Regions from separate parts of the Erwinia sp. 1181_3 genome, predicted to be linked through region 1. Evidence: predicted binding sites of a transcription regulator. Region 1 holds the regulator's gene; each other region holds the start of a gene.

What was found. Region 1 encodes PhoB, which activates phosphate uptake and scavenging genes when phosphate is short. Its sites were predicted from a motif close to CTGTCATAAAACTGNCNNAT; they were not measured.
Region 2: the regulator PhoB is predicted to act here: its motif matches at 1,705-1,724, upstream of pstS (phosphate ABC transporter substrate-binding protein PstS).
Region 3: the regulator PhoB is predicted to act here: its motif matches at 1,502-1,521, upstream of FY046_RS19800 (MIP/aquaporin family protein).

The regions. Positions count from the first base shown of each region.
Region 1 covers NZ_VTDE01000003.1:183,291-186,571, reverse strand. Annotated here, with positions in the region: gene sbcD (exonuclease subunit SbcD) at 1-979, opposite strand, end outside; gene phoB (phosphate response regulator transcription factor PhoB) at 1,192-1,881, shown strand; gene phoR (phosphate regulon sensor histidine kinase PhoR) at 1,905-3,218, shown strand; gene FY046_RS09200 (PstS family phosphate ABC transporter substrate-binding protein) at 3,238-3,281, shown strand, end outside.
Region 2 covers NZ_VTDE01000013.1:39,224-42,504, reverse strand. Annotated here, with positions in the region: gene pstC (phosphate ABC transporter permease PstC) at 1-459, opposite strand, end outside; gene pstS (phosphate ABC transporter substrate-binding protein PstS) at 558-1,598, opposite strand; gene FY046_RS21045 (DMT family transporter) at 1,750-2,643, opposite strand; gene FY046_RS21040 (LysR family transcriptional regulator) at 2,739-3,281, shown strand, end outside.
Region 3 covers NZ_VTDE01000011.1:30,045-33,325, forward strand. Annotated here, with positions in the region: gene FY046_RS19785 (1,4-dihydroxy-2-naphthoate polyprenyltransferase) at 1-312, shown strand, start outside; gene rraA (ribonuclease E activity regulator RraA) at 419-904, shown strand; gene zapB (cell division protein ZapB) at 979-1,218, opposite strand; gene FY046_RS19800 (MIP/aquaporin family protein) at 1,664-2,506, shown strand; gene glpK (glycerol kinase GlpK) at 2,541-3,281, shown strand, end outside.

The sequences.
Region 1 (3,281 bases):
GTAACTCACTGAGGTAAGCATCGGTGACGATTTCAATGTCCAGCCAGATGGTGCCACCCTGTGGATCGGCCGTGAGAGCCGCCAACTGCTGCTCAATCTGTTCCAGAGAGCCTTTGATCATCTGCATTGGCTGGAATAACGGGATCGGTAAGGCTTCGACCGCGCTGAGTTTGCCGTTGCTGAAGTCGACCTGAAACACGCTTTTGGCTTTACCCAGCTCATCAAAACTGAGCGGGATCGGCGAGCCGCTGTAGCGAATATGATCGCTATCGGCAATGCGCTGAGCGCGATGGATATGCCCCAGGGCGATATAGTCCGCAGGGGGAAAACAATCGGCGGGGAAGGCATCCAGCGTGCCGATATAGATATCACGCACCGCATCGCTTTTGGTCACGCCCATCGTTGTCAGATGGCCGGTGGCAATAATGGGTAGCGGCAGGCCCAGCGCATCACGTTGTTTCAGCGCTTCCTGCCAGCACTGCTGATAGTGTTCAGTTATGGCTTCCAGCAGGCTTTGCTGCTTTTCACGCCCTGACTGCCCGCTCTGGCTGCGCAGAATATCGCGCGGGCGCAAAAATGGAATGGCGCACAGCAGTGCTCCTGGCTGGCCATCGCGGCGATTAAGAACCAGAACCTGTTGACGAACATCGTCGCAGGCGGCGGCGATCACCCGAGTGTTCAGGCAGGCCAGCAGCTCGCGGGATTCATTCAGCATGGCGACTGAATCGTGATTGCCGCCCAGTACCACCAGTTGACAGCCGGTCTGCTGCAGATTGACCACGAAGCGGTTATACAGCTCACGCGCGTAGCTCGGCGGAGAGCCAGTATCAAAGATATCGCCTGCCACAATAATCGCATCCGCCTGCTGTGCTTCTGCGTTCACCAGCAGCCAGTCAAGAAATGCCTGGTGCTCGGCTGCCCGGCTTTTGGTGTAGAAAAACTGGCCAAGATGCCAGTCGGCAGTATGAATGATGCGCATGGGGGTCCTTTCATGGCAGAAAGCGTGGGGAGTATTATACCTGTCCTGCATCCCGAATTATTCAGAGCAGATAAACATATTGATGAGGAGGGGATTTTATTTAATTCCATCAATGCTTTTAGGGGGTGCTTTTTTCATAAAAGTGTCATAAAACTGACGCATAATGGCGCCGCATATCCCCGTGACAACCTGTCACTGTAGCAGGAGCAATAATGGCCAAGCGCATTCTGGTGGTTGAAGATGAAGCCCCAATCCGTGAGATGTTGTGTTTCGTTCTGGAACAAAATGACTATCAACCGATCGAAGCCGAGGACTATGACAGCGCAGTAAGTATGCTCATTGAGCCGTGGCCGGATTTAATCCTGCTGGACTGGATGCTCCCGGGTGGTTCCGGCATTCAGTTTATTAAGCATCTGAAGCGTGAAGCCATGACCCGGGATATTCCGGTTATGATGCTGACCGCGCGTGGCGAAGAAGAAGATCGCGTCCGTGGCCTGGAAGTGGGTGCCGACGATTACATTACGAAACCCTTCTCACCCAAAGAGCTGGTGGCCCGTATTAAAGCGGTGATGCGCCGTATTTCACCGATGGCGGTGGAAGAGGTGATTGAAATGCAGGGGCTGAGTCTTGATCCGTCATCGCATCGCGTGATGTCTGACACGCAACCGCTGGAAATGGGGCCGACCGAATATAAATTGCTGCACTTCTTTATGACGCATCCTGAGCGTGTTTACAGCCGTGAGCAGTTGCTAAACCATGTCTGGGGAACTAACGTTTACGTCGAAGATCGTACCGTTGATGTGCACATTCGTCGCTTACGTAAGGCGCTGGAACTGACCGGGCACGATCGTATGGTGCAGACGGTTCGCGGAACAGGTTATCGTTTCTCTGCACGCTATTGATTGTTCGCGCTGGAGTCTGAACCGTGTTGGAACGCCTCTCCTGGAAGAGATTATTGTTTGAGCTGCTGCTTGCCGGTTTGCCCGCGTTACTGCTCGGGCTGCTGGTGGGTTGGCTCCCCTGGCTGCTGTTAATCTCAGTACTCTGTGTGCTGGGCTTTCATTTCAACAACTTACTTCGACTCTCTCACTGGCTGTGGGTTGACCGCAGCATGACACCTCCCAGCGGCCGTGGCAGCTGGGAACCGCTGTTTTACGGCCTGTATCAAATGCAGGCGCGTAACCGCCGCCGCCGCCGTGAACTCGGTCATCTGATCAAACGTTTTCGTAGCGGTGCAGAATCTCTGCCTGATGCGGTGGTACTGACCACCGAAGAGGGGACGATTTTTTGGTGCAACGGCCTCGCACAGCAGATGCTGGGGCTGCGCTGGCCGGAAGATAACGGGCAGAATATCCTCAATCTGCTGCGTTACCCCGAGTTTACCCGCTATCTGCGTCAGCGTGATTTTTCTCGCCCGCTTACGCTGGTGCTGAACAGCCATCGCCATCTTGAATTTCGTGTGATGCCTTACAGTGAAGGGCAATGGTTGCTGGTGGCGCGTGATGTCACCCAGATGCATCAGCTGGAAGGGGCCCGGCGTAACTTCTTTGCTAATGTCAGCCATGAACTGCGTACGCCGCTCACCGTATTGCAGGGGTATCTGGAGATGATGAACGATTCCGTGCTGGAGGGCAGTCTGCGCGATAAGGCGCTGCACACCATGCAGGAGCAGACTAAACGCATGGACAGCCTGGTGAAACAGCTGCTGACCTTGTCACGCATTGAAGCTGCTCCGGCGATCGATTTGCAGGAAACCGTGGATGTGCCGATGATGCTGCGGGTGTTGCAGCGTGAAGCGGAAACGCTCAGTAACGGCCGCCATGATATTTATTTCCATACCGACCCGCATTTGCGCGTGTTTGGCAACGACGAGCAGCTGCGCAGTGCGATCTCCAATCTGGTGTATAACGCGGTTAACCATACGCCGGATGGCACGCGTATTGATATCAGCTGGCTGCGCAGCCCGCAGGGGGCACAGTTTAAGGTTAAAGATAATGGACCCGGGATTGCACCGGAACACCTGCCTCGTCTGACCGAGCGTTTCTATCGGGTTGATAAAGCGCGTTCCCGACAGACGGGCGGTAGCGGATTAGGGCTGGCTATCGTGAAGCATGCGCTCAGCCACCACAATACGCGCCTGGATATCAGCAGCACGCCCGGCGCTGAAACCTGTTTCAGCTTTCAATTGCCACCAAGGTTGATTGTCAGTGCCGAACTGGTCGAGAATGCGTTGCATTAAGTCTCACGGAACCCATGCAATGAAATTGTTAATCGCGTTGGCGCTGCTGCTGGTCAGTTCGCA
Region 2 (3,281 bases), on a different contig from region 1:
GTTAGCCAGTACGTCCCCGACGGGCTGCTGGAAATAGGTGGCAAACAGTGGCGCGAAAATAAACAGCCCCCACATGCCATACACAATGCTGGGGATAGCCGCCAGCAGTTCAATCGCCACGCCCAGCGGGCGACGCAGCCAGTTAGGGGCCAGTTCGGTCAGGAACAAGGCAATGCCGAAACTTACCGGGACAGCGATAAGCAGGGCAATAATGGAGGTGACGACGGTACCGTAAATCGGCACCAGCGCACCAAACTGTTCGTTAGGCGCATCCCACTCTTTATTCCACAGGAACGAGAAACCAAACTTCTGGATACTCGGCCATGAAGAGATAATCAGGGAAACGATAATGCCACCGAGCAGCAACAGCACAATCAACGCAGCCAGTTTAACCAGCGCGCTGAAGATGATGTCACCCTGTTTTCCGGGAGCCTTGAATGCCGGCTTGGTTGCAGCCATAGAATTCTCGAGTCTGATACTGCTGATACGTATCGGGCCAGGCAAGCCTGGCCCATGGGGGCATAAGCACCACGCATCGTGGTGCTTACTGCAATCGCTTAGTACAGTGCTTTGCCGGAGCTGTCTTTCACGTTGGTTTTCCAGGCGCTACGAATCTGCTCAATCACAGAATCTGGCAGTGATGCGTAGTCCAGGCCAGCCGTGGTTTTGCTGCCGTTTTTATAAGCCCAGTCGAAGAACTTCAGTACGGCGGCGCCTTTCTCAGCATTAGCCTGCTCTTTGTGCACCAGGATAAAGGTGGTAGAGGTGATTGGCCACGCGTTGTCGCCTTTCTGGAAGGTCAGATCCTGAGCAAAAGATTTGGACCAGTCTGCGCCTTTCGCGGCATCGCTAAAGCTTTTCTCACCCGGTTCAATGGCTTTGCCATCCGCATCCACCAGCTTGGTGTAAGCCAGGCTGTTCTGTTTCGCGTAGGCGTACTCAACGTAGCCGATAGACCCTGGCAGACGCTGTACGAATGCAGCCACGCCGTCGTTACCCTTGCCGCCCAAACCGGTTGGCCAGTTAACGGTGCTACCTTTACCGACTTTGCTGCTCCAGTCGCTGTTCACTTTAGACAGGTAACTGGTGAACACGAATGAGGTACCCGAACCGTCAGCGCGGCGTACCACGTTGATGTTGGAATCAGGCAGTTTCACGCCCGGGTTCAGCTTGGTGATGGCCGGGTCGTTCCACTTTTTGATGGTACCGAGGTAGATATCACCCACGGTTTTGCCATCCAGCGTCAGCTGTCCAGATTTGATACCAGGAATATTAACCGCCAGTACCACCCCGCCAATAACTGTCGGAAACTGGAACAGGCCATTTTTTTCTAAATCTTCGTCTTTCATCGGCGCATCTGATGCACCGAAGTCTACGGTTTTAGCGATAATCTGCTTAACGCCGCCGGATGAACCGATACCCTGATAGTTAACCTGGCTGCCCGTCGCGGTGTTGTACTCTGCTGCCCACTTGTTATACACAGGTGCCGGGAATGTCCCGCCAGCACCGGTCAGGTTGGTCGCGGCCATTGCGGTAACGGCGCTCAGAGAAAGGGTTACTGCGACGAATTGAGCCAGGGTTTTGTGCATCAGTGTCATGTTCCCTCCACGGGATTAAAAAGTCAGGCCAGTTGCCGTGTTTGTCTAATTAATGATTGCTGCTGGAGGCAAAATAGGACAGTTTGGTGACAGTAAAATGTACGAAATATGACACTTTTGTGACAAGCCACTCTAATCATGAAGGCTGACGTCAGTCGGTTTTTTCCATTACCGCGCTCAGTCCCGGGTTACGTTTAACCGGGCGCGTGGCCCACAGCGATGCAGCAACAATCAGCAACCCGCCCAGCCATGCCGCTGGCGTCAGCGACTCCTGCAACCAGAGCACGGCAAACAGGGCACCAAAGAGCGGCTCAGACCCCATTAATAGTGAGGCACGCGTCGGTGAGGTACGTTTCACCGCGTAGTTCTGCGCGAAGAAAGCAAACAGCGTGCAGAACAACACCAGGTAAAGCGTCGGGCCCCAGAACAGCGTACTCTCAGGCAGGGCCGGTATCCCATGCTCTGTCGCCAGTAACACTACCAGCGAACCGCTGGCGACCACCCCGGTTTGTACCGCCGTCAGCGCCAGTGCGGGCACATTGCGATGCTGGGTCATTTTTTTCGTCAGACACACCATCAACGCGCGCAGCAGCGCAGCGCCCAACACCAGCAGATCGCCCCTGTTCATCGCAATCTGCGTACCGCCCACCAGCAGCATGGCACCGCAAAGAGAGACGGCGGCGGCGATAAACACGCTGATTTCGGGCCGCTGACGGAACATCAGCCATTCAACAAACGGCGTCAGCACCACGCATAGGCTGATCAGAAATGCCGCATTACTGGCAGAGGTCAACGCCACCCCATAAGTTTCACACAGGAAAATAGCCAACAACACCGAACCCAGTATCAACCCCGGGGGCAGCGCCTGGCGCCAGCAGAGCCTTAACGTGGGTAAGAGCAGAACGAAGGTCAGCAAAAAACGAATAAACAGAAAACCCACGACCGGATAGAAAAGAACGGCCTGTTTTGCCATGCCGTAGCTCGTTCCCCAGACCACGGCGACAGCCAGTAACATCCACTCTGCGTAACGCTGTTGTTTCTCCACCTGCATTCCCCTGACGTTGGCGATAAACCCAACTGCGATTATGATGTTTTTCTCCAGACGGAATAATCCGTACGGGTAAACAAGACTTGTGCGCTATGAGAACAAATCAATATATGGGTCTGCTGCCGTATATGGCAGTGTTCGTGAAAGTGGTGGAACTCGGCAGCTTCTCGGCGGCCGCAGAAAAGCTGGGCAGCACCGCGTCTTCGGTCAGCCGTCAGATCGCCAGCCTGGAAAATGCCCTGGGGGTGAAACTGCTGGAAAGGACGACACGCAGGCTGCGCCTGACAGAAGCCGGAACCGTCGCCTGGGAGCGCTGCTTTGAGATGATGCAGTCCGCAGAGTCGGTGTTTGAGCTGGCTGGGCGCATTAGTGACACCCCGCAGGGGCGGGTGAAAATCAGTGCACCGCGTGCCTACGGCAAGGATCTCATCTCCCCGCACGTGGCTGAGTTTTTACAGCGCTACCCTCAGGTGGATCTGCAACTGATGCTCACCGATCGTATGGTGGATTTAATCAATGACAATGTTGACCTGGCGATCCGCATTACCGATACCCCGCCTCCGGGGCTGGCGGCACGCCCGCTGTTTCCTGTCAGGCACGTGCTCTGTGCCAGCGCAGAGTATCTGCAACAGCAC
Region 3 (3,281 bases), on a different contig from region 1:
CTGCGCGATATCGACAGCGACCGGCAGAATGGGAAATTTACGCTGGCAGTTCGCCTGGGTGCACATGGAGCACGCCGCTATCATGCCGTGCTGTTAACCACCGCACTGGCCTGCTTTGCTCTCTACAGTGCGCTGGTCAGCCTGCGTCCGGTGGGTTGGTTATTCCTGCTCGCGGCACCTCTGTTGTGGCAGCAGGGACGTTTCATTTTGCGAGAAACCAGTGCACTGGCGATGCGACCCATGCTGGAAAAAACCGTTAAAGCAGCCCTGCTGATCAATATCCTGTTTGCCATCGGCTTAGTGTTCAGCTAAACGCGATGTGCTTGACCCATCGCAATTTTTAACAATTGATGATTTTGCCAACAGTGGCCTTTAAGCGATATACTTAGCCCTCCTGCGGCAAACAGACGAAACCCCTATGAAATACGATACTTCAGAACTGTGCGACATCTACCATGAAGATGTGAATGTCGTTGAACCGCTTTTCTCAAACTTTGGTGGTCGCACCTCGTTTGGCGGGCAAATCACCACGGTAAAATGTTTCGAAGATAACGGGCTGCTCTATGATTTGCTGGAGGAAAACGGCCGTGGTCGTGTTCTGCTGGTTGATGGTGGTGGTTCAGTACGCCGTGCGCTGGTGGACGCCGCGCTCGCAACGCTGGCTCAGCAAAATGAGTGGGAAGGCATTGTGGTGTATGGTTCTGTTCGCCAGGTGGATGATCTGGAAGAACTGGATATCGGCATTCAGGCCATCGCGGCTATTCCTGCCGGGGCTGCAGGTGAAGGCATTGGTGAAAGCGACGTGCGGGTGAACTTTGGTGGCGTCACGTTCTTCTCCGGCGATCATCTGTACGCAGACAACACGGGAATGATCCTGTCCGAAGACGCGCTCGACATCGAATAAAGACGAACATATAAAATGGGTGCCCCAGGGCACCCGTTTTCTGCTTGCTTCCTGCTTTTACGCCAGGTGCAGCATTACACCTCTTCCATTTTTCCCAGCAAAGCCCGCAGACGATCCTGCCAGACATGCTGCTCTTCTTTTAACTGCTGATTTTCACGCACCAGCGCATCACTGCTGCCTGCTGCCTGCTGAACCTGCTGGTTCAAATTACCGTTTTGTTCTTTAAGCTCTTCGATTTCCATCTGCAACAGCGTGATGGTATCAATCGCCTGCTGCACTTTCGCTTCCAGTTTCTCGAATACTTCAAATGACATGTCTATAACCTCTCCTAATCGCAGGGCGTTGATGATGCTAGCCGCAGGGGTGAGGAATGAACCGGCATTCCGCGGATAACAACGATTCTCCGATTGTAAGTAGAGCGACAGCTCAAGTCCAGCAGCGAACCCTTACAGGGCGTAGTCTGTAACAATTTTCAGTCTATACCTGGTCTCATTAACATCTTCCCCCTCCTGATGTAAGGTCAGCGTTAAATAATTGCGCATTTCACACGCGATCAAACGCGCACCAGGTCGTTTTTGGAAAGCAAAAAGACGCGAAAACGCTCATTTTTATGACACAGAACACAATTTTTGATTTCGCTATTTCTCGTTTATGCTCGTTAACGATAAATTCACAACAGCCCTACATAAGATTTGGGTGATTCATGGATGAAACAAAACTAAGAAGCTAAACCATTAACCTCGCCTTCAGGAATTCATCATGAGTCAGACAACAAGTACACTTAAGGGGCAGTGCATCGCCGAGTTTCTCGGCACTGCCACGATCATCTTTTTCGGTGCTGGCTGCGTGGCCGCAATGAAAGTTGCCGGAGCCAGTTTCGGCCTCTGGGAAATCAGTATTGTCTGGGGCCTGGCCGTTGCGATGGCCGTCTATCTGACCGCGGGTATTTCAGGTGCTCACCTGAACCCCGCCGTCAGCGTCGCGCTGTGGCTATTCGCCAATTTCGAAGGGCGTAAAGTGCTGCCCTATACGATTGCGCAGATAGCGGGTGCATTCTGCTCCGCAGCGCTGGTGTACGGCCTGTATCACAATCTCTTCCTCGATTACGAACAGACACATCACATGGTACGTGGCAGCGTTGAGAGCCTCGACCTCGCGGGCATCTTCTCCACGTATCCTAACCCGCACATCAGCGTGGGTCAGGCATTCCTGGTTGAAATGGTCATTACCGCTATCATGATGGCATTGATTATGGCGCTGACCGATGACGGTAACGGCCTGCCGCGTGGCCCGATGGCACCGCTGCTGATTGGTTTCCTTATCGCCATCATCGGTGCCGCAATGGGCCCACTGACTGGCTTTGCACTGAACCCGGCACGTGATTTCGGACCTAAGCTGTTCGCCTGGGTGGCTGGCTGGGGTAATGTTGCCTTCACCGGTGCCCGTGATATTCCGTATTTCCTTGTTCCGATCTTTGGCCCACTGATCGGTGCAAGCCTCGGAGCCTTTGGCTACCGCGCCCTGATTGCCAACAACCTTCCGGGTAAGGTTGTGGAGAAACAGGAAAAATCAGCACCGCGCGCTGCACAGCGTAAAGCGTAATCCTGCTCATTGCTTACACCATCAGGAACCTATTATGACCGTAGAAAAAAAATACATTGTCGCACTCGACCAGGGAACCACCAGTTCCCGCGCCGTGATTCTGGATCATGACTCCAATATCGTTGCGGTATCGCAGCGTGAATTCCAGCAAATCTACCCGAAAGCGGGTTGGGTTGAGCATGACCCGATGGATATCTGGGCGTCACAGAGCTCCACCCTGGTCGAAGTCCTGGCACATGCGGACATTAACTCTGACGAGATTGCCGCGATTGGTATCACCAATCAGCGTGAAACCACCATTGTGTGGGACAAAGAAACTGGCAAGCCGATTTACAACGCCATCGTCTGGCAGGACCCGCGTACCGCCGACTACTGCTCGAAGCTGAAAAAAGAAGGCCTGGAAGAGTACATCCGTCATACCACGGGTCTGGTGATTAACCCGTACTTCTCCGGCACCAAAGTGAAGTGGATCCTCGACCACGTGGAAGGCTCCCGCGAGCGTGCACGCCGTGGCGAACTGCTGTTCGGCACCGTCGACTCCTGGCTGGTGTGGAAAATGACGCAGGGACGGGTTCATATCACCGACTACACCAACGCCTCCCGTACCATGATGTTCAATATTCACAAGCTGGAGTGGGATCAGCGCATGCTGGACATTCTCGATATCCCGCGTGAAATGTTGCCGGAAGTGAAATCCTCGTCAGAGGTTTACGGCCAGACTAACATCGGTGGTAAAGGCGGAACGCGTATTCCAATCGCCGGTATTGCGGGTGAC